DNA from 3 places in the Geodermatophilus sp. SYSU D01176 genome. Region 3 is predicted to be linked to each of the others. Evidence: riboswitches for the same ligand, from Rfam matches in the RefSeq annotation. Region 3 holds a riboswitch; each other region holds the start of a gene.
What was found. A riboswitch is a leader RNA that binds a small molecule or an ion and turns the genes downstream of it on or off. The one in region 3 is predicted to bind cyclic di-AMP.
Positions count from the first base shown of each region.

Region 1: it holds a riboswitch for cyclic di-AMP, as region 3 does, so the genes downstream of both, ACI78Z_RS05205 (aggregation-promoting factor C-terminal-like domain-containing protein) here and ACI78Z_RS00480 (hypothetical protein) in region 3, are expected to answer to the same signal.
Region 2: it holds a riboswitch for cyclic di-AMP, as region 3 does, so the genes downstream of both, ACI78Z_RS06645 (transglycosylase family protein) here and ACI78Z_RS00480 (hypothetical protein) in region 3, are expected to answer to the same signal.

Region 1 covers NZ_JBJGYN010000005.1:104,552-111,998, forward strand. The annotation lists gene ACI78Z_RS05195 (endonuclease domain-containing protein) at 1-746, shown strand, start outside; gene ACI78Z_RS05200 (FmdB family zinc ribbon protein) at 852-1,124, shown strand; gene ACI78Z_RS05205 (aggregation-promoting factor C-terminal-like domain-containing protein) at 1,271-2,104, opposite strand; cyclic di-AMP (ydaO/yuaA leader) riboswitch at 2,325-2,471, opposite strand; gene ACI78Z_RS05210 (LLM class flavin-dependent oxidoreductase) at 2,703-3,806, shown strand; gene ACI78Z_RS05215 (FMN reductase) at 3,803-4,423, shown strand; gene ACI78Z_RS05220 (FMN-binding glutamate synthase family protein) at 4,469-6,043, opposite strand; gene ACI78Z_RS05225 (GntP family permease) at 6,131-7,447, opposite strand, start outside.
Region 2 covers NZ_JBJGYN010000008.1:8,885-16,331, forward strand. The annotation lists gene ACI78Z_RS06630 (dihydrofolate reductase family protein) at 1-47, opposite strand, end outside; gene treZ (malto-oligosyltrehalose trehalohydrolase) at 49-1,887, opposite strand; gene ACI78Z_RS06640 (multicopper oxidase family protein) at 2,287-3,879, opposite strand; gene ACI78Z_RS06645 (transglycosylase family protein) at 4,397-4,960, opposite strand; cyclic di-AMP (ydaO/yuaA leader) riboswitch at 4,989-5,156, opposite strand; gene treY (malto-oligosyltrehalose synthase) at 5,460-7,447, opposite strand, start outside.
Region 3 covers NZ_JBJGYN010000001.1:87,381-94,827, reverse strand. The annotation lists gene ACI78Z_RS00495 (acyl-CoA synthetase) at 1-532, shown strand, start outside; gene phaZ (polyhydroxyalkanoate depolymerase) at 633-1,877, shown strand; gene ACI78Z_RS00485 (class I SAM-dependent methyltransferase) at 1,974-2,606, opposite strand; gene ACI78Z_RS00480 (hypothetical protein) at 2,651-3,499, opposite strand; cyclic di-AMP (ydaO/yuaA leader) riboswitch at 3,782-3,934, opposite strand; gene ACI78Z_RS00475 (MFS transporter) at 4,077-5,231, opposite strand; gene fmdA (formamidase) at 5,287-6,534, opposite strand; gene ACI78Z_RS00465 (AmiS/UreI family transporter) at 6,549-7,190, opposite strand; gene ACI78Z_RS00460 (zinc ribbon domain-containing protein) at 7,194-7,447, opposite strand, start outside.

The DNA.
Region 1 (7,447 bases), on a different contig from region 3:
ACGCCGACCCGTCACTGGAGCTCGACCACCAGTTGCGCTGTCGTGGGGTCGCCCTGCTGCTGCCGCCCGAGGCGCGGATCGGCGGGCACTCGGCAGCAGCCTGGTACGGGGCTCCCTTCGCCGGCCTGATCGACCCGGTCACCGTCGTCTGCCCGGAGTCCACGCGGTGGACCGGCCCGAGGGGCGTCCGGGTGCACCGCACCGTCCTGGACCCGGGGGACCTCGCCGTGGTCGACGACGTCCCGACGACCACGGCACTGCGGACGGCCTGGGACGTCATGGCGCTCGAGCCCCTGACCACCGCGGTGGCCGCCCTCGACGCGATGGCCCGCGCGCACCACGTCGCGGTCCCCGGCCTCCTCGCCATGGCCGACCGGGGTGCCGGCCGCTGGGGCGTCAGCCGGGTGCGGCGGGCCGTCAGGTACGTGGACCCCCGCGCCGAGTCGGCCCCGGAGTCGCGCCTGCGGGTCTGCCTCGTCCTCGACGGCCTGGAGCCGGTGCCCCAATACGAGGTCTTCGACGGCGGGCAGTTCATGGCTCGTGTCGACCTGGCGTTTCCGGAGGCCCGCCTCGCCGTCGAGTACGAGGGGGCCCACCACTTCCTCGGGACGCAGGTCGACGAGGACGCGGAGCGCCTGGCGCGACTCCGTGCGGCCGGCTGGCGGGTCATCCGCGTGGCCGCCGCGGACATGCGGGACCTCGCGACCCTCATCGCCCGGATCCGCGCCGCGCTCGCCACCGTCTGAGGTGGGGGGGGGGGGGGGGGGGGGGGGGGGGGGGGGGGGCGCCCCGGGGGGGGGGGGGGCCCCCCCCCCCCCCCCCCCCCCCCCCGCCACCGGCAGGAGACGCCCGTGCCCCTCTACGAGTTCCGCTGTCCGCAGTGCGGCCCGTTCGACCTGCGCCGCGACATGGCTGACGTCGCCGACGCCGCCGTCTGCCCCTCCTGCGACCGGCCGGCCCAGCGGGTCTACACCGTCTCGGGCGGCCGGCCGTGGAGCGGGCCCCTGCGCGACGCCGGGAAGGCCGACCGCGCGCGCGTCGAGCGGGCGCGCAGCGGCGAACCGGTGGTCACCGGCCCGCCGTCCGGGCGCCGGCTCTCGCGGCGGGGCGGCCACCACCACTGAGGACGGCCGAGGGCCGCCCCCGCGGTGCGGGGACGGCCCTCGGCGGCCCTCCTGCACGGTCCCGCCGCCAGTGTGGTGAGGTGCTGGAACGGCCTCCTTCAGGGGCCCGCGCCGAGCGTGCGAGGCGCGGGGGAAGGGTGGTCCTTCTAGTACCAGCCCTTGGCCTGCGAGTGCGCCCAGGCGTCGCAGGGGGTGCCGTAGCGGTTCTCGATGTAGATCAGGCCGGCGTCGATCTGCCGGTAGCCGTCCGACGTCTTGGCGATGCCGGTGCTGGCCCAGGTCGAGTTCAGGAACTGCGGGATGCCGTAGGCGGTGCTGGTGGGGTTCTGCGCGTTGGGGTTCCAGCCGCTCTCCTTGCCCCACAGCTTCTCCAGGCAGCTGAACTGCTCGGCGCTGCCGACCTTGCTCATCGCGTAGTCCTTGAAGGAACCGCGCGGCGCCGGGGACGACGAGCCGCTGCTGGCCGCGGGGGCCGGGGCAGCGGCGGAGGAGGCGGCGGCCTGCTCGGCGGCCGCGCGGGCGGCGGCCTCGGCGGCGGCCTGCTCGGCGGCCGCGCGCTCCGCGGCCTCGCGGGCGGCCTGCTCGGCGGCGGCCTGCTCGGCGGCCTGGCGGTCCAGCTCGGCCTGCTCGGCGGCGGCCTGGACCTGCGCGGCCTGGGCCTCGGCGGCCTCGCGCTGGCTGCGGGAGGCGGCGAGGTCCTGCAGCGGGGCCAGCTCGGGGGCGCCCGGGGCGGCGAGCGGCGCCTCGGCGGTGATGCCCAGCTGCTCGGCGACGCTCACGGAGGCGGGGACCGTCTCGGTCTCGGCCTCGGCGGCGGGCTGGTTGCCGACGACGGTGCTGACGACGATCGCGCCGGCCGCGGCGGTGGCCAGCAGGATCGCCGGACGCCGGCCGCGGGCGGGCAGCCCCAGGCGGCGGGCGGGGCGGTTGGTGGCGGGATCGGTGGTGGCCGGGACGGCCGGGAACTGCTGGGTGTCCATCAGGTGGGGGTGCTCCGTGGCGAGAGGGCGCGCGGGATGGACCCCCCTGGCGGAGGGCAGCCCGGTGCGGCGCGGTCTACGGGGGGTGCCGGCGGATCAGGAAGAGCCGGCGGGCGCGGTCGGGTGCCGGGTCAGCTGGCCGGGGAGGAGGCGCGAGGCGCGCGTGGCCGGGCGGACCGGCGAGCCGCGAGGGCCCGGGGGCGGGGCATGCGGAGTGCTCCGTTCTTCCGTGAGCCGCCTACCGAGTTAGCTGACGGGTTCGGGCGGGAAGCAGCCCTACCGGCCCGCGAGAAGGACTCGCGGGCGGGATTCACCCCAGTACTGCGGTGGGTCCCCGGCTCGCGCCCGCTGGCGGCGGACACGACTCGGCGGCGCCCGGTCAGGCTCCCCGAACGGGGACGAGACGACCGACCGGACGTCAGCCACCGTAGGCGTCGTTACCGTCCCGTGACAATGCCGCGAACCACATCCGAAACGTGAGTGACGTCGCACTCCGGCACCCGCCGCCCCTCTCGGGTGAGCCGGACGTGGGGAATACCGGCCGGCCGGATACGTTGCACCGGCCGGTAGTTGCACTCTCAATCACACGGAGACCGACATGCAGTTCGGCGTCTTCTCGGTCAGCGACATCACGACCGATCCCACCGACGGCCGCACGCCCAGCGAGGCGGAGCGGGTCCAGGCGATCGTCACCATCGCGAAGAAGGCCGAGGAGGTCGGGCTCGACGTCTTCGCCCTGGGCGAGCACCACAACCCGCCGTTCTTCTCCTCCTCGCCGACGACCACGCTGGCCTACATCGCCGCGCAGGCCACGCGGCTGCAGCTGTCGACGGCGACCACGCTGATCACCACCAACGACCCGGTGAAGATCGCCGAGGACTACGCGATGCTGCAGCACCTGGCCGGCGGCCGGGTCGACCTGATGATGGGCCGCGGCAACACCGGCCCGGTGTACCCGTGGTTCGGGCAGGACATCCGCAACGGCATCCCGCTGGCGGTGGAGAACTACGCGCTGCTGCGCCGGCTGTGGGACGAGGAGGTCGTCGACTGGTCCGGGCAGTTCCGCACGCCGCTGCAGGGCTTCACCTCGACCCCGCGGCCGCTGGACGGCGTCCCGCCGTTCGTGTGGCACGGCTCGATCCGCTCCCCGCAGATCGCCGAGCAGGCCGCCTACTACGGCGACGGCTTCTTCCACAACCACATCTTCTGGCCGAAGGAGCACACGGCCCGGATGGTGCAGTTCTACCGCCGCCGCTTCGAGCACCACGGCCACGGGGCCGCCGACCAGGCGATCGTCGGGCTGGGTGGGCAGGTGTTCATGCGGAAGAACTCGCAGGACGCGGTGGACGAGTTCCGGCCGTACTTCGACAACGCGCCGGTCTACGGCCACGGCCCCTCGCTGGAGGACTTCTCCCGCGAGACGCCGCTGACCGTAGGCTCCCCGCAGCAGGTCATCGAGCGCACGCTCGGCTTCCGCGAGTACGTCGGCGACTACCAGCGGCAGCTGTTCCTCATCGACCACGCCGGCCTGCCGCTGAAGACCGTGCTCGAGCAGCTGGACATGCTCGGCGAGGAGGTCGTGCCGGTGCTGCGCCGCGAGTTCGCCGCGCTCAAGCCCGCGCACGTGCCCGACGCCCCGACCCACGCCTCGCGCGTGGCCGCCCGTGCCGCCGTCACCACCCCGGAGGAGGTCTCGGCATGACCACCCGCACCCTCGCCGTCGTCAGCGGGGGGCTGTCGACGCCGTCGTCGACCCGGCTGCTGGCCGACCGGCTCACCACCGCGACCGTCGCCGCCCTGCGCGAGCGGGGGGACGACGCGACCGTGGAGGTCGTCGAGCTGCGCACGCACGCCCGCGACCTGGCCGACCACCTGGTCACCGGGTTCGCCGACGAGTCGCTGCGCGCCGCGATCGACACCGTCACAGGCGCCGACGGGCTGATCGCGGTGACGCCGGTGTTCTCGGCGTCCTACAGCGGGCTGTTCAAGACGTTCTTCGACGTCCTGGACAGGGACTCGCTCACCGGGACGCCGGTGCTGCTCGGCGCCACCGCCGGCACCGCCCGGCACTCGCTGGTGATCGAGCACGCCATGCGGCCGCTGTTCGCCTACCTGCGCGCCGTCCCGGCGCCGACCGGCGTCTTCGCCGCGTCGGAGGACTGGGCCGGTGCCGGTGGGGTGGACGCCGAGCTGGCCCGCCGGATCGACCGCGCGGCCGGTGAGCTGGCCGACCTGGTCGCCGGCCGACCGTCCGCGAAGCGTCCGCTGGACCCGTTCGCCGACGTGCCCTCCTTCGAGGAGCTGCTCCGCGGCGCGTGAGCCGGTCCCCTGGCGGCGGTTTCCGCGGGAACCGCCGCCAGGGCGTCACCGGACGGCGTCCTCCGAGGGGACGGCGGACCCGCCCTGCGGGGCCTCGGCCGTCATGATCCGGACGATCTCCGCCCGGTCGTCGGGTGAGGGCAGCCCCCACCCCGGCTGGTAGCCGTAGACCTCCCCCAGCGGTGTCGACGCCGTGCGCCCGGTGAGCACCTCGACCGAGGAGGAGTCGATCAGGCCCGGGTGCTCGACGCCGCAGGCCTCGGCGACCTTGACCAGGTCGCGGCGCAGCGTCCCGATGTAGTTCGCCGCCCGCACCGACTTCAGCTGCGGGTCCAGACCGTGCGCCAGCCAGGGGTTCTGCGTGGCGACGCCGGTGGGGCAGGTGTCGGTGTGGCACTTCTGGGCCTGGATGCAGCCGATCGCCAGCATCGCCTCGCGGCCGATGTTCACCATGTCGCAGCCGAGCGCGAAGGCCACGATCGCGTTGTCGGGCAGGCCGAGCTTCCCGGCACCGACGAAGGTGACCTGCTCGTGCAGCCCCGCGCGGGCGAACACCGCGTGGACCCGGGCGAAGCCGAGCTGGAACGGCAGGGACACCGAGTCGGTGAAGATCAGCGGTGCCGCGCCGGTGCCGCCCTCGCCGCCGTCGACCGTCACGAAGTCCACGCCGCGGCCGGTGGTCGCCATCAGGTCGGTGAGCTCGTGCCAGAAGGTCATGTCGCCGACGGCGGACTTGATGCCGACCGGCAGCCCGGTCTCGGCGGCGAGCAGCTCCACCCAGTCGAGCAGGCTGTCGGTGTCGGAGAACTCCGCGTGCCGCGACGGGCTGATGCAGTCCACGCCCTCCGGCACGCCGCGGGCGGCCGCGATCTCGGCCGACACCTTCGCGCCCGGCAGGACGCCGCCCAGGCTGGGCTTGGCGCCCTGGCTGAGCTTGACCTCCAGGGCGCGCACGGGCGCCCCGGCCACCAGGTCCTTGAGCCGCTGGAGGTCGAAGCGGCCCTGCTCGTCCCGGCAGCCGAAGTAGGCGGTGCCGATCTGGAACACCAGTTCCCCGCCGTGCCGGTGGTGCACCGAGAGCCCGCCCTCGCCGGTGTTCTGCATGCACCCGGCGAGCGCCGCCCCGCGGTTGAGCGCCTCGATCGCCGCGCCGGACAGCGACCCGAAGCTCATCGCCGAGACGTTCACGACCGAGGCCGGCCGGAACGCCTTCGCCCGGCCGCGCGGACCGCCGAGCACCTTGGCGCTCGGCAGTTGGACGTCGTGGCCCGCGTGCACGGAGGTGGGCGGCACGGCGCGGCCGAACGTGCGGTGGTTGATGACCGGGTAGCCGGCGGTGAACTCCAGGTCGTTGTCGGTGCCGAAGCCGAAGTAGTTGTTCTCGTGCTTCGCCGACGCGTACACCCAGCGCCGCTGGTCGCGGGTGAACGGGCGCTCCTCGTTGTTGCCCGCCACGAGGTACTGGCGCAGCTCCGGGCCGATCGACTCGAGCAGGTACCGGGCGTGGCCGATCACCGGGAAGTTGCGCAACAGGGTGTGCTCGCGCTGCAGCAGGTCACGGGCGGCGACCGCGGCGAGACCGGCGAGGCCGGCACCGGCGAGCCGGAGGGTGCGTCCCATCGCGCCACGATGTCACCACGGGCCCGGTCGCGGTGGGTCCGTCGCGACCGGGCCCGGCGGTTTCCGCGGAAATCGCCGGAGGGGGCGTCAGAGGAAGAGGCTGAGCACCAGCGCAATGAGGAAGCCGATGGTGCCCAGCAGCGTCTCCATGACCGTCCAGGTCTGCAGCGTCGTCTTCTCGTCCATGCGGAAGAAGCGGCTGACCAGCCAGAACCCCGAGTCGTTGACGTGCGACAGCACCGTCGCGCCGCCGGCGATGGCGAGCACGATGAGCGCCAGGTCGACCGACGACAACCCCTCGGTGGCCTCGACGACCGGGGCCATCAGCCCGGCCGCGGTGGTCAGCGCGACCGTCGCGGAGCCCTGCGCCACCCGCAGCAGCACCGAGATGACGAACGCGGCGACGATGACCGGCAGGCCGATGTCCCCGAGGACGTCGGCCAGCGCCGTCCCGATGCCGCTGGCCCGCAGCACGCCGCCGAACATGCCGCCGGCGCCGGTGATCAGGATGATCGCGCAGACTGGCCCGAGGGCGCTGTTGACGATCGACTCGACCTGCGCGCCGCTCTCCCCGCGCCGCACGCCGAGCACGATGCTCGCGACGAGCACCGTGGTGAGCAGGGCCACCGGGGTGGCACCCAGCAGCTGGCCGGCGCGGACGAGGAGCGAGGTCTCGTCGAGCGCCCCCGCGGTGGACAGCGTCGAGAGCCCGGTGTTGAGGAAGATCAGCACCAGCGGCAGCAGCAGGATGCCGACGACGATGCCGAACCGGGGCGGCGCCGGCCGGGTCGCGGTCCCCGTGCGCCGGCCACCCGACGACGCGATCGCCGGCGAGGTGCCCTCGACCGACGGGTCGGGGGTGTCGTCGAGCGGCTTCTCGTCGGCGAGGATGTCCGGCACCGCGACGTCGTAGCGGCGCCCGGCCCACAGCCCGAACAGGTAGCCGCCGAGGTACCAGGTGGGCAGGCCGACGAGCAGGCCGAAGACGAGGACCAGCCCGATGTCCGCGCCGATCAGCTCGGCGGCGGCGACCGGCCCGGGGTGCGGCGGCACGAAGGCGTGCATGACGGCGAAGGCGCCGGCGACCGGCAGCCCGTAGGTCAGCAGCGACCCGCCCAGCCGGAGGGCCACCGTGAAGACGATCGGCAGGAACACGACCAGCCCGGCGTCGAAGAAGATCGGGAAGCCGAACAGCAGCGCCGCCACGCCCAGCGCCAGCGGCGCCCGCTTCTCGCCGAACCGGCCGATCAGGCTGTCGGCCAGCACCTGCGCGCCACCGCTGTGCTCCAGCAGCCGGCCGAGCATCGCGCCCAGCCCGACCAGCAGCGCCACGCTGGCGAGGGTCGTGCCGAACCCGCCGGTCAGCGTGGTGACGACGTCCTCGAGCGGGATCCGGGTGGCCAG
Region 2 (7,447 bases), on a different contig from region 3:
AGGACCTCCGTCTCCGCTCCACCCGCCCCGGGCAGCAGTCGCCGCACGTCAGGCGGTGCCCTCTGGCCGGTCTCCGCGCCCCGGTCCGCTCCTCGCTCGCTGGCGCTCGCTGCGGTGCTCCCGGGGCTGTCGCCCGGCGGTGGTCAGCACGGCCGCGCTCTCGCCCGGCAGCGTCACCGTCGTCCCGTCCAGGCGCGGCTCCTCGCCGGTCGCGAAGAGCACGCCGGTGGCCGGCCGGTCGAGGTCGACCTCCCGCGGTTCGCCGGCCAGGTTGGCGACCACCCGCAGTGCGCCGCGGTGCACGACCAGCCAGCGGTCCTCGTCGTCCCAGCTCACCTCGACCCGCGACAGGTCGGGGTCGACGAGGTCCGGCTCGGTGTGCCGCAGGGCCAGCAGCGAGCGGTGGGCGGCGAGCAGCGTGCGGTGCGGCTCGCGCTCGGGCTCGCTCCAGTCCAGCTTCGAGCGGGTGAAGGTCTCCGGGTCCTGCGGGTCGGGCACCTCATCGGCGTCCCACCCGTGCTCGGCGAACTCGCCCTTGCGGCCCTCGGCCGTCGCCCGGCCGATCTCCGGGTCGGTGTGGCTGGTGAAGAACTGCCACGGCGTCGCGGCGCCCCACTCCTCGCCCATGAAGAGCATCGGGGTGAACGGGCTGGTGAGCACCAGGGTCGCCCCGACGGCGAGCAGGCCGGGGGACAGGGACGCCGAGATCCGGTCGCCGACCGCCCGGTTGCCGATCTGGTCGTGGTCCTGCAGGTAGCCGAGGAACGTCCACCCGGGCAGCAGGGCGGTGTCGACCGGCCGGCCGTGGTGCCGACGGCGGAAGCTGGAGTACGCGCCGTCGTGGAAGAACGCGCCGGTCAGCGTCTTCGCCAGCCCGGAGAGGCCCGCCGCCGCGAAGTCGCCGTAGTAGCCCTGGCCCTCACCGGTGAGCACCGCGTGCAGCGCGTGGTGGAAGTCGTCGCTCCACTGGGCGTGGATGCCCGTGCCGCCCGCCACCCGCGGGGTGACCATCCGCGGGTCGTTGAGGTCGCTCTCGGCGATCAGCGTCAGCGGCCGGCCGAGCGCCACCGAGAGCCGGTCGACCTCCTGCGCCATCTCCTCGAGGACGTGGGTGGCCCGCTCGTCGACCAGCGCGTGGACCGCGTCGAGCCGCAGCCCGTCGACGTGCATGTCGCGCAGCCACATCAGCGCGTTGTCGAGGATGTAGCGGCGCACGTCGTCGGAGTCCGGGCCGGAGAGGTTCACCGAGCTGCCCCAGGTGTTGGCGCCGCCCTCGCTGAAGACCGGCATGAACAGCGGCAGGTAGTTCCCCGACGGGCCCAGGTGGTTGTAGACGACGTCCTGGATCACGCCCAGGCCGCGCTGGTGACAGGCGTCGACGAAGCGCTGGTAGGCCGCGGGGCCGCCGTAGCTCTCCTGCACCGTGTACCAGAGGACGCCGTCGTAGCCCCAGTTGTGCGTGCCGTCGAAGCCGTTGACCGGCAGCAGCTCGACGAAGTCGACGCCGAGGCCGACCAGGTGGTCGAGCTTGCCGACGGCGGCGTCCAGCGTGCCCTCGGCGGTGAACGTGCCGACGTGCATCTCGTAGACCACGCCGCCGGCCAGGGGCCGTCCGGTCCAGGCGCGGTCGCCCCATGCGTGGGACGCCGGGTCGTATCGGCGGGAGAGGCCGTGCACCCCCTCGGGCTGGCGGCGCGAGCGCGGGTCCGGCCGGGGTGTGTCGTCGTCCCCGAGCAGGAAGCCGTAGTCGGCCTCGGGGCCGGCCTCGACCTCGGCGCGCCACCAGCCGCCGTCGTCCCGGCGCATCTCGTGCACCGACCCGTCGACCTGCAGCCGGACCCGCTCCGGGACCGGCGCCCAGACGGCGAACTCGACGGCAGCGGACATGCAGGGGCCTCCAGGGGAGATCGGGGTCGTTCGGCGACGTTCCGGGGGGTTGTGCCCGCCCGGAGCGCCGCCAACCACGTGAGCCCGGCCTCCGGTCGTGACGGTGGCCATCGACGACGTCCTGCGGCTGGCCGGTCCGGCTGCTCGACGGCGGCGGCCGTCGGGAGCGCCGCCCCGGGTGGTGTGCGGCCACGGCGCGTTCTCGGACGCGGGTTCAACCCGCCACGACCGCACATCGCCGCGCCCCCGAGACGGGGTCGAGAGGCCGGAGCCCGGCGGCCGGGGAGCTGGATCCCCGTTCGTGACCCGCGCTCGAGCACATCGCTCCGTGTGCAGTCCCCGATGGCGAGCGTCACAACGAAGCGGTGGTCGACCACACGCACGCGCCGGTTCGGCCCGTCAGGTCGGCCGAGGGGCGAAGCGGGGGTCGAGGGGGTCCAGGCCCTCGTCGGCGCCGTCCTTGACCCAGAACTGGTGCATCATCATGTGGTCCTCGTGGCTGCTGTTGTGGCAGTGGATCGTGTAGCGGCCGGTGTGCGGCCCGAACCGCACGGCGATGCGGATCAGCTCGCCCTCGCCGAGGTAGACCACGTCCTTGGGTCCGTCCTCGTACCCGCTCGGGGGCCGGCCGTTGCGGTCGAGCACCCGGAAGTCGACCAGGTGCAGGTGGATCGGGTGGAACCAGCGCCGGGACGAGTTCTCCAGTTCCCACACCTCGACGGTGTTGCGCTGGGGCTCGGCGATCGCCTGCCGGAAGCCCGAGTTCTCCACGTCCGCCCAGGTCGAACCGTTGATCGTCCACACCCCGCCCCGGCGGTCGAACCGCAGGCGGCGGGTGGTGACCGCGTCGGCCGGGTCGAGCGCGAGCACCCCGGCCGGGTCGACGTCGGGCCACTCGTCCTCGAGCAGGGCGGTGTCCGGGCCAGCCGGGTCGGTGCCGACCCGGAAGGCGATCACCTGGCCGGTGTGTTCGTGGTCGGTCGTGTTCGGCACACCGAGGTTGCGCAGCTCGACCTGCCGGCCGGCGGCGGGTGCGAAGTCGACCAGGACGTCGTAGCGCTCGGACATGCCCAGCTTGAGCCGATCGACGTCGACCGGGCGACGAGTCAGACCGCCGTCGGTGGCGACCACCTTCATCGGCAGGCCGCCGGTCAGCTGGAGGAGGTAGCCGCGGGCGACCGAGGCGTTGAGCAGACGGAACCGGTAGGTACGCGGCCGGACGGGCACCTCCGGCCAGGGCACCCCGTTGACCAGGATGACGTCGCCCATGGCCCCCGAGGTGCTGTGCTGGTCCATGAGCAGCTGGCCGTCGGCGCGAGAGGCCGCGTCGCTGATCACCAGGGGCACGTCGAACTCGTCGTCCACAGGGAGACCCAAGGTCGGTTCCCCTGCCAGGGGCAGCACGTGGTACTGGGCGGCCAGCCCGGTGTAGATGTTCGGGGCGGTGTGGTGTGCAGCGTGGTCGTGGTACCAGAGGGTCCGCGCGTCCTCCTGGTTGTCGTACTCGTAGTCCTTGAAGAAGCCCGGCCGGCTCGTGTCGTTGGCATAGCCGTCGAACGGGGGCAGCGATGGCGACCCGTGCAGGTGCGTGGAGGTGGCGAACTCGTACCCGAAGAGCGGGTGGTGGGCGGGCAGCCGGTTGACCTGACGGACGGTGACCGGCTGGTTGCGCTTGACCTTGATCGTCGGTCCGGGATACGAGCCGTTGTAGACCCACATCGTCGTCTCCGGTGCCGGCGGCGGCAGCAGCCTCACCGACGCAGGGCCCTGCACGACCTGCACCACCGGGCGGCTGCCGGGAGCGTCGGGCAGCCGCAGCACCGGCGGCTGCACGAACCTGTCGTAGGGCGTGTAGGGCCGCGGCAGGTGGTCCGCGGTCAGTTCCGATGCCCGAGCAGGGCTCGCCGAGCCGGCGGCGGGAAGGGCCAGGGTCGCCGCACCCCACACCGTCCCCTTGAGCACGTCACGGCGCGTGAGAGGGCGGTGCTCCATGAGCGGGTCCCTGGTCTGTGTCGTGCCGGCCCCCGGCCCCGGCCCGGCGCCGGCAACCCCCCCCCAACCCCAAAACAAGCCACCCCCCCCCCCGCCCCCCGCGGCGCCCGCCCCCCCCCCCCCCCCCCCCCCCCCCCCCCCCCCCCCCCCCCCCCCCCCCCCCCCCCCCCCCCACTACTCCCAGTGATCGCCAATCGATGACCCGGCCCGGGGCGGCTGGCGTCGGAGCCGCCTCGGTGGGGCCGACGCCAGCCTCCTCGACCTGGGGTCCCTGCTCGACACCGGGACCGGCGGGGAGTGTCTGCTCGACGGGGAGCCGACCGACGGGCTGCGTGCCGTCACGGGACCCGGCGGCGCGGCGAGGTGTCCGGCTCCGCCTTCGAGCAAGGAGTCCGTCCAGTGGCCAGCCGGTGGACGCCGGAGGCTCAGAACCCGTCGCCGGGTCCTGGGCCTCTGGCGTTCGACGTGCCTGGCTCCCGGCGGCCGGGGGAGCGCGTCCCCCGGCCGCCGGCAGAACTCACGGCAGCTGCAGCACCTCGCCGACCGCGATCCGGTTCGGGTCGCTCAGCTGGTCGTCGTTGGCGGCGTACAGCGCCTGCCAGCCACCCGCCACGCCCTGCTCCGAGGCGATGCGGCCCAGCGTGTCACCGGCCTGCACCGTGTAGGTCGCCCCGCCGGCAGCCGCCGGTGCGGGGGCGGCCGCCAGGGCCGGCGCGGCCGGAGCCGCGCCCGCCTCGGGGGCTGAGGGGTCGAGGGCCTTGCCGCAGGTCGGCCAGGCGCCCGGGCCCTGCCCGTCGAGCGTGCGCTCGGCGACGGCGATCTGCTGGTCCTTGGTGGCCAGGTCGGCACGCGGGGCGTACTCCGTGCCGCCGTACGCGGCCCAGGTGCTCTGGCTGAACTGCAGGCCGCCGTAGTAGCCGTTGCCGGTGTTGATGGCCCAGTTGCCACTGGACTCGCACTGCGCGACGGCGTCCCAGTCGTTCGGGGCGGCCGCCGAGGCCGGTGCGGCGAGGACGCCGAGGGACACGGCGGCGGCGCCGCCGAGCACCACGGCGCCACGGCGCAGGGCGCGTGCGGGCATGCGGGAAGACGAGGACGAACGCATGGGGGAGCTCCCGATCCGCCGCCTGCGAGGTGAGCTGTCGGGTTCGGAGCGATCGGTGCCCCGGCCGTGCGCACACGGCTTCACCCCGAGGTGCCCGGCCGGACCGGCCGCGCACCGAGATGGGTCCCCCACCCCCGTCCTGGCTGTGCAGGAGGTACGGCAGCCGACGGACGGGGTTCGGCGGATCGGCTCCGGCACCCGGTCCCTGATGGGGGATGCCGGGACAACGTAACGGTCAGGTCACGGACCTTCACCCGGTGCCCCAGGAGCATCGCGGGTGACCCGGCCGGTCGTCGGGACCGCTGTCGGACGGATCGCCTGGTCACGTCCCCGCCAGCACGCGCGCACCCGCGGGGACGTGAACTGCATCTCAGTCGGCCCCGTCCCAGTCCCACCGTGAGCCTGCGAAGGGTGGGGCGAGGCCCCGTCCAGGGCACCCCCTGAGCTTGCGAAGGGTGGCTAGGACGGGGTCCTTCTACCTCTTTCGGTCGCGGACCAGCAGGGCGACCGGCAGCCGCTCGAGCAGTGCGGCCACCGGGAGGCCGCCGGCGTCGGAGACGAAGCGTCCGCCGGTGAGCAGGTCCCGCCAGGCGCCGGTCGGCAGCTGCAGCGCGGTGTCGCCCCAGCCGGCGATCGACAGCCCCACCGGCAGCCGGGTCGCCACGGACACCACGCCACCCCGGTCGAAGGCGACCAGATGGTCCGCGGCGAGCCCGGTCGCCGTCACCGGTGCGTACCCGCCGAACCACTCCGGGTGCTCCCGCCGGGCGCGCAGCACGCGGGAGACGACGAGCAGCTTGGCCGCGCCCGCGTCGTCCACCGGCGGCACCCAGCCCTCGTCCAGCCGCGCCAGCAGTCGGCGGCGCTGCTCGTAGTCGACCGGACGGCGGTTGTCGGGGTCGACCAGGGAGAGGTCCCACAGCTCGGTGCCCTGGTACACGTCAGGGACCCCGGGCATCGTCAGCTGCAGCAGCTTCTGCGCCAGCGAGTTGGACCGGCCGAACGGCGCGATGCGGGCGACGAACCGCTCGATCTCGGCGTTCGTCCGCTCGTCGTCGTAGGCGGCGTCGACCATCTCGTGCAGCGCCGACTCGAACTCCTCGTCGACGTCGGTCCACGTCGTCGAGGTCCCCGCCTCGCGCGCCGCCTTCTCCGCGTAGGCGTGCGCCCGCTCCCGCGACAGCGGCCACGCGCCGACCAGGTTCTGCCACACCAGGTGCGCGAGCGGACGGTCGGGCATCGGGTGGCGCGTCACCAGCCCGCGGACCAGGTCGGCCCACTCCGCGCCGAGCTCGGCCAGCACGGCCAGCCGGGCGCGGGTGTCCTCGCTGCGCTTGGTGTCGTGGGTCGACAGCGTGGTCATCGACGCGGGCCTGCGTTCGGCGCGCCGCTGCTGCGCCTCGTGGAACTCCTGCACCGTGCTGCCGAACCGGGCCGGGTCGCCGCCCACCTCGTTGAGCACCACGAAGCGCGCCCACCGGTAGTAGGCGCTGTCCTCCACGCCCTTGGCCATGACCGGGCCGCTGGTCTGCTCGAACCGGGTCGCCGCCTCGGTCCCGGCCTGGGACAGCACCGGGTGCAGGGCGTCCAGTGCCGCGCTGAGGTCGGGACGGCGTTCCCGCACGTCGGCCACGGTGGCGTCCAGGTGCTCGCGGCCGTCGGGCAGGTAGGTGCGGTAGACCGGGAAGCTCGCCAGCAGCTCGGCCAGCGCCTCAGTCTGCTGCGCGCGGTCGATGCCGGACAGCTCGCCGATCACCCGCACCAGCCGGGCCACCTCCGAGCCGAGGATCCCGTCGGTCACCTCGCGCTTGCAGCCGTGCACCAGCTGCGCGTAGTCGACCGGGGCTCCGGAGAGCTCGGTGTCCAGCGCGCTCAGCACCGCCTCGCCCGCCGGGTCGACCAGCACGTCGTCGACCTCGGCGAGCGCGTCGTAGCCCGTCGTCCCGGCGGCCGCCCAGCTCTCCGGCAGGTCCTCGCCCGGCTCGAGGATCTTCTCCACCACGGTCCACCGGCCGCCGGTGGCCTCGGCCAGCCGGTCGAGGTAGCCCTTGGGGTCGGCCAGGCCGTCGGGGTGGTCGATGCGCAGCCCGTCGACCGCGCCGGCCCCGACCAGTCGCAGCACCAGCTCGTGGGTCGCGCGGAAGACCTCGGGGTCCTCCGCGCGCAGCCCGGCGAGGGTGTTGATCGCGAAGAACCGGCGGTAGTTGAGGTCGCGGTCGGCCCGCCGCCAGTCGACCAGCTCGTAGTGCTGCCGGTCGTGCACCTCCTGCGGGGTGCCCTCGCCGGTGCCCGGGGCGAGGGGGAAGCGGTTGTCGTAGTACCGCAGCTCGCCGTCAACCACCTCCAGCTTGTCGACGTCGTCCGCCGACCCCAGCACCGGGATGCGCACCCGGCCGCCGCCGAAGTCCCAGTCGATGTCGAACGCGGCCGCGTGGGCGCTCCCCCGGCCGTGCTGCAGCACGT
Region 3 (7,447 bases):
CGTCGTCAACAGCGAGACCCGGATCGTCGACGACGCCGACCGGCCGGTGGGCCCCGGCGTCGAGGGCGAGATCGTGCACCGCAGCCCGCACGCCACCGCCGGCTACTGGAACGACCCGGAGAAGACCGCCGAGGCCTTCCGCAACGGCTGGTTCCACAGCGGCGACCTCGGCGTGATGGACGAGGACGGCTACATCACCGTGGTCGACCGCAAGAAGGACGTGATCAAGACCGGCGGGGAGAACGTCGCCAGCCGCGAGGTCGAGGAGGTGCTCTACCAGCACCCCGCCGTCGCGGAGACCGCCGTCTTCGGCATCCCGCACCCGACCTGGATCGAGGCCGTCGCCGCGGTCGTCGTCCCCCGGGAGGGACGGGCGGTCGACCCCGACGAGCTCGTCCGCTTCTGCCGGGAGCGGCTGGCCGGCTACAAGACCCCGCGGTACGTGACCGTCGCCGACGCCCTGCCGAAGAACGCCAGCGGCAAGATCCTCAAGCGCGAGCTGCGGACGACCTACGCGGACCTGGCCGGCTGACCGGGCCCGGCGCGTCCCGCCGGGCCCCTCCCGGAGGCGTCCGTTACCGTCGGGTACGTGTGGCGCGGACCACACACCCACGCATCCCGAGGGGCGACCTGTGCTCTACACCGCTTACCAGTGGCAGCAGCGGCTGACCGCTCCGGCCCGCACCACGTCGGCGATCACCGCGCGGGCCCTGGAGGCCCTCCCGGCACCGCTGGCGGCCCTGCCCGGTGCCCGCCGGGTGCGGGCCGCCTGCCGGATCGTCGCCGACGCCCGGCCCACGCACGTCCGCCCCGAGTGGGGCATCGACTCCGTGGACGTCGACGGGCGGGCGGCCGAGGTGGCCGTGGAGCCGGTGCTGTCCACGCCCTTCGCCGACGTGCTGCACTTCGTCAAGCCCGACGTCGCCGGCCAACCGCAGGTGCTGGTGGTGGGCCCGATCTCCGGGCACTTCGCCACGCTGCTCCGGCCCACGGTCCGCACGCTGCTGGCCGACCACGACGTGTACGTCGTCGACTGGCACAACGCCCGGGACGTCCCGGTGGCGGCGGGCCGGTTCGGGCTGGACGAGTACATCGACCACGTCCTGCAGGCGCTGCGGCACCTCGGCCCGGACACCCACGTGCTGGCCGTGTGCCAGCCGTCGCCGCTGGTGCTCGCGGCCGTCGCCGTGCTCGCGGCCGCCGGCGACCCCGCCCAGCCCCGCAGCGTCACGCTGATGGCCGGGCCCGTCGACACCCGGGTCAACCCCAACCGGGTCAACGACAACGCCGGTCGCCACCCGCTCGCGCTGTTCGAGCGGCTGCTGACCACCCCCGTCCCGGCGCAGTACGCCGGGGCCGGCCGGCGGGTCTACCCCGGGGTCGCCCAGCTGACGGCGTTCATGTCGATGAACCCGCGGCGGCACCTGAACGCCCACCTGGCGATGTACCGGGCCATGGTCGCCGGCGACGAGGTGACGGCGGCCGACAAGCGGGCCTTCTACGACGAGTACGGCGCGGTCATGGACGTGCCCGCGGAGTTCTACCTGGAGACGCTGCAGCACGTCTTCATGGAGCACGCCCTGCCCCGCGGGACCTTCACCTGGCGCGGGCAGCGGGTCGACCTGTCCGCCATCGAGCGGACCGCGCTGCTCACCGTCGAGGGTGCCCAGGACGACATGTGCTCCCCCGGCCAGACCGAGGCGGCGCACGCGCTGTGCACCGGGCTCCCGGAGGAGCGCAGGCGCCACCACCTGCAGCAGGGCGTGGGCCACTACGGCGTCTTCGCCGGCTCCCGCTGGGAGGCCGAGATCTACCCGGTGGTCCGGTCCTTCATCGCCGAGCAGGAGGACGCGCACACCCCCGTCCCGGCCGGCTGACCAGCCGCTCCTGAGCCGGGCCGCCACCGGGGAGGTCGGCCCGGCTCAGGGCGTGGCGCCGTCAGCGGCGGTGCAGGCGGCGCGGGGGGCGCCGGCTCACGGGCGGGTCGCGACGAGCGCCGTCCAGCAGCCGGCGAGGCGCGTCTCCTGGCCGACGACGGTCAGCCCCGCCGCCCGGCAGGCGGCGGCGACGCCGTCCGCGGTCGGGCGGTCGCCGTCGGCGGGGTGCCGGGAGACCGCCCGCAGCGGCCGGCTGTCGACGAAACGCGCCGTCATCTCGCACGAGTAGAACCGCCCGCCGGGGCGCAGCACCCGGGCCGCCTCGCCGACGACGTCCCGCCAGGCGTCGGCGTGGTGCAGCACGTGGTAGCCGAAGACCGCGTCGTAGGAGCCGTCCGGCGCGGCCAGCGCCGTCGCGTCGCCGCGTTGCACGTCGACCCGGCCGGCCAGGTCGCGCACCGCCTCCCGGCACGCCGCGACGCTCGCGTCGTGGCGCTCGACGCCGTCGGCGTGCGCGGCTCCGAAGACCCCGAGCGCCAGGCGCAGCCCGGTGCCCCGGCGCCCGGTGCCGAGCTCGAGCACCCGGCCGCCGGGCACCCGGCCACCCAGCCGCAGCAGGACGGGCGCCTCGACGCGGCGCTGCACCAGCGCGCGGACGCGCGAGTCCACCCACAGCCGGTTGGCGTCGACGTAGGTCGGGGGGACGGAGCGGGGGGACCTGGTCGGCATCGTGCGGTCGTGCCCGGGCGGCACCGTGCCGAACCGTGCCGGGGTCAGCCCAGGTAGTTCACGTGCGGGTGGTCCATGTGGTTGGCCGTCGCGCTGCCCCGGTCCGCCATCGCCTTCCAGGCGCCCCCGGGCGAGGACAGCATCCGCTGCTGCCAGATGATGTAGTCCACGCCGAGCTCGTCCCAGTGGGCGATGTGGTACTCGACGATCGCGTCGCCGAGCGCGGAGTCCGACATGACCATGTAGTCCAGTGCCAGGCCCGACGGGTGACCGCCCGGGTCGGCGGCGCTGGGCCGGGTGCCGCCCAGGGTGATCGAGTCGGCGCCCGGCACGTTGCTGACGACGGCGTTGGCCGCGGCCTGCACCACCGCCGCGACGGCGCCCGCGGAGTTCGTGATTCGCGCGACCGTGCCGGCCGCGGCGGCGACCCCGGGGGCGGCCGCCGCAGGAGCGGCCTCCCCGGCCTGCGCGGCCGCGGTCTCCGCGGCGGCGGCCACGGCCTCGGCCTCGGCGGCGGCCCGCGCGGCGGCCTCGGCCTCCGCCTTCGCCTTCGCCTCGGCCTCGGCCTTCTGCCGGTCGAGCACCGCCTGGTCGGCGGCGGCCTGGGCCTGCTGGGCGGCGGCTGCGGCGGCCTCGCGGCTGCTGCGGCTGGCGGCGAGGTCCTGCAGCGGCTGCAGCTCGGCGGTCACGTCGACGGGGCCGGACCGGGCGGTCAGCCCGAGCTCCTGGGCGACGCCGACCGTCCCCGCCGGCGCGGCCTCGGCCTGCGCGGCCGGCTCGGGGCCGACGACGACGGCGGCCAGGACGGCGCCGGTCGTGGCCATCCCCAGGTACAGGGCGGGACGACGGCGGGAGCGGGCGGGACGGCCCGAGGTGGTGGTGCGGCGGTCCATGGGGTTCGCGTTCTCCGGGGGTGCGGGCGCAGCGGCGCTCGAGGGCGCGCGGGTCTGCGGCGGTCTGCGGGCAGCGGGGCTGCGGCCGTGCGGCGGCGAGGCCTGTGCGGGCGCACCGGGGAAGCGGCGAGGGGCCGGTCGAGCGGAGGTGCTCGGAGCTCGGTGGACCCGCGGGCGGCGTCGCTGCGGACGGTCGCGTGCGATCAGGTGCGCGGGCGCTCCGGGATCCGGGGCCGGCGGGGCGGTGCGTCAGGGCGCGGGCACGCCATCCGGCGGCTCTCCACTTCTTCCGTGAGCCGCCTACCGAGTTAGCTGACGGGTTCGGGCGGGAAGCAGCCCTACCTGCCCCCGGACGTGCGTCCAGGAGCGGGATTCACCCCAGTACTGCGATGGGTCCCCGGCTCGCCCCTGAGGGCGACTCGGCGGCGCCCGCTCGGGCACCCCTGTGGGGGCGTGACGACCGACCGGACTCCTCGACGGTAGCTGGCGTTATGCAGCTGTGACAATCCGCGGCCGCGGATTCGTCAGGTGACACGCGTCGCCCACCCCCCGGATCGCAGGCCGGAGGGTGTAGGGGTCACCTGCGACCGACGGCGGTCAGCGCGGCCGCGGCGAGGACGAGCGGGACGGTGAGCCAGAGCAGTCCGGGCTGGGGACCCGCGTCGTCGGTCACCCCGCCGCCGAGGAGGGGTGCCAGCAGACCGGCACACCCCCACGAGGTGAAGACCCGGCCGTAGGCCGCCGGGAAGGCCCGGGGGCCCACCCGGTCGGCCGTCAGGGCCGGGACCAGCGCGGAGACCGCCCCGTAGGCCAGCCCGACGACGAGGAGAGCGGTCAGGACGACGACGGGCGCGACCTCCACGGCGAGCCCGGCGAGGGCGACCGCGGTGGTGGCGAGCGCGGTCGCCAGGGCGGGGACGCGCCCGACCCGGTCCGACCACCAGCCCGCGCCGAGGCGGCCGGCCAGGTTGCCCAGGCCCAGCAGGGAGACCGCCGCGCCCGCGGCCCCGGCACCCAGGCCCGAGGCGGAGGCGAGCGGTGCGGCGACGGCGAACACCACCAGGCCGGGCGCGGCACCCCCGGCGAAGAGGACCCACAGGGCGCCCACCGTCGTCCTCGGCACCGGCTCCCCCGGGGGACCGGGGTGCCGGTCCATCCCCGCTCCGCCCGGGACGAGGGCGGCGGCGAGGGCGAGCAACCCGGCGACGACCACGGCCAGGACGGCGAGGCAGGTCCGCCAGCCGACCGCCGGGAGGACGTGCGGGGACAGCAGGCCGAGCAGCACCGGCCCGGCCGCGTACGCGCCGACCACCAGGCCGCTGGCCGTGCCACGGCGGGCAGCGGGCACGCGGGAGGCGAGGGCGACCGCGACGCCGTAGGCCAGCCCGTTGGCCGCACCGAACAGCAGGCCCACCCCCAGCCACGGGGCGCCGCGCCACGGCACCGCGGCGGTCACCCCCAACCCCGCTCCCGCGGAGAGGGCCGCCGCGGCGAGCAGCCGGCGTGGTCCCACCCGCGCCAGCAGGCGGCCCACGCCGAGCAGGACCAGGGTGAACACGCCGAGGGCGAGCGCGAACACGGCCGGGCCGCTGCCCCGCGGCGCCCCGACGGCGGCCACCACCGGGGACGCCACGAGGCTCCAGGCGAACAGCGTCCCGACCGCGAGGTTGGCCAGCACGCCGGAGGCGACCAGGCGGACCGTCCCCGGCCCGCCTGCGGGGTCCCGGGTCACCGCGACGGGGCGCGGGCGGACCGGCGTCCGCCCGCGCCCGCCGGCGGCTGCCCGGTCAGGAGGTGACGCAGACCTGCCCTCGGTCCCGGCGCTGGGGACCCCGGCCGCCGGGCCGGATGTCCTCGTCGAAGATCTCCGTCGGCAGGAAGACCGAGCAGCAGGCGTTGGGGATGTCCACCACCCCGCCGATCCTGCCCTCGATCGGCGAGGTGCCGAGGATCAGGTAGGCCTGCTCCCCCGTGTAGCCCCACTTCTCCAGGTAGCGGATGGCGTTGAGGCAGGCGTTGCGGTAGGCCAGCGTCGCGTCCATGTAGACGTTGGTGTCGTCGCGGTGGTCGACCGAGACGCCGATGAACGTGAGGAACTCCGAGTAGCGCGGCTCCACCCGGCCCGGCATGAAGATGGGGTTGGTGGTGACGCCGTAGGTCTCCATGCCGCCCTTGATGAGGTCGACGTGGAAGTCGATGAAGCCGCCCATCTCGATGGCGCCGCAGAAGTTGATCTCGCCGTCCCCCTGGCTGAAGTGCAGGTCCCCTCCGGACAGCAGCGCGCCGTCGACGTACACCGGGTAGAAGACCCGGCTGCCGCGGGTGAAGTTCTTGATGTCGTGGTTGCCACCGTTCTCCCGCGCCGGGACGGTGCGGGCGCCGTCCCGGCCGATCGCCGCGAGCAGGTCGCCGCCGGCCGTGCCGCCCAGGACGTTGTCCGGCAGCGGCGGCAGCCCCAGGGGCGGCACCCGGTCGGGCTCGGTCGCGATCAGCGCCCGCTCGCGGGCGTTCCAGCGCGCCAGCAGGTCCGCCGACGGCGCCGTGCCGAACAGCCCGGGGTGCGTGATGCCCGTGTACTCGACGCCGGGGACGTGGCGGGAGGTGCACTTCTGGCCCCGGAAGTCCCAGATGGCCTTGTACGCGTCCGGGTAGTAGTCGGTGAGGAACCCGCCGCCGTTGACCTTCGCGAAGATGCCCGAGTAGCCCCAGCCCTCCCCGCAGTTGGGGCCCTGGACCTGCGGCACCGGACCGAGGTCGAGGATGTCGACGACCAGCAGGTCGCCCGGCTCGGCCCCCTCCACGGCGATGGGCCCGGAGAGCATGTGCGCGTGGGACAGGTCGACGTCCCGGACGTCGTTGGCCGAGTCGTTGTTGCCGATCTGGCCGTCGGTCCACTCCCTGCACTCCACCCGGATGTCCTGCCCCGGCCGGACGGTGACCGCCGGCGGGATGTCCGGGTGCCAGCGGTTGTGGCCGGGGACGGCCTGGTCCCGCATGGACTTGTTCTGGTCGACGCTGAACACGACATCGGGCATGGCGCGGTTTCCTCTCACTGGGCGCCCGGTGCGGCACCGGGCCGGGCGGGGGTGGGACGAGCGGGGGCGGACAGGGTCCGGCCGAGCGGGGCGCTGGCGGCGAGCAGGAGCACCCCGAGGACGGCGACGACGAGGGCCGTGGCGAGCGAGTCGCTCCACCAGCCGGTGATGATCAGGAAGGCCGGGACGGCGGCCGTGAGCAGTCCCTCGCCCAGGGCCAGGACGCCGACCGCGCCGGTGAGGTGGTCCTTGCGCCGGGCCAGCAGCAGGAAGAAGCCGAACCACAGGACCGCCCACAGCAGCCAGATGACGCCGAAGGTCCGGTCACCGACCGCCGTCCAGGAGTGGACGGCGAACCCCACGGCGGCCGCGGCCACGACCAGGGAGAACCAGCCGAGCCCCTCGCCCGGCCAGCCGGTGATGCCGTTGATCCCCACCCACAGGTAGGTGAAGCCGAAGTAGTAGAGCCCGGCGGCGAGCGCGATCTGCGCCGGGTCGCCGTCCGCGGCGATGATGAGGTAGGTCGGCGTGACCACCTGGAGCGCGCCGACGAAGAGGTTCAGCGGTGCTGCGCCGGCCGGGCTCACGTGCCCCAGCAGCATGACGCCGTTGACCACCAGCACGGCACCGACGTAGAGCAGTCCGACGGCGCCCACGGGTCACCAGCGCGGCAGCGAGGGGTGCGGGCCCGCGGGGCGGTGCGCCGCGTTCACGGGGGTGGCGCCGGTCGTGGGACTCCACCGGCGGCTCCGCGGCCGGGGCTTCCCGGCGGGGATGGAGCGGACCACCTGCGGCGCCTCGGCGCTCGCCTCGGCGGTCGCCATCGCGCGGTGCAGCGCGGCGGGTGTCGACGCCAGGGCGGGTGCGGTCCACACCCGGCCGGCCTCGCCCGCGCACGTCGGGCAGGGGTGCG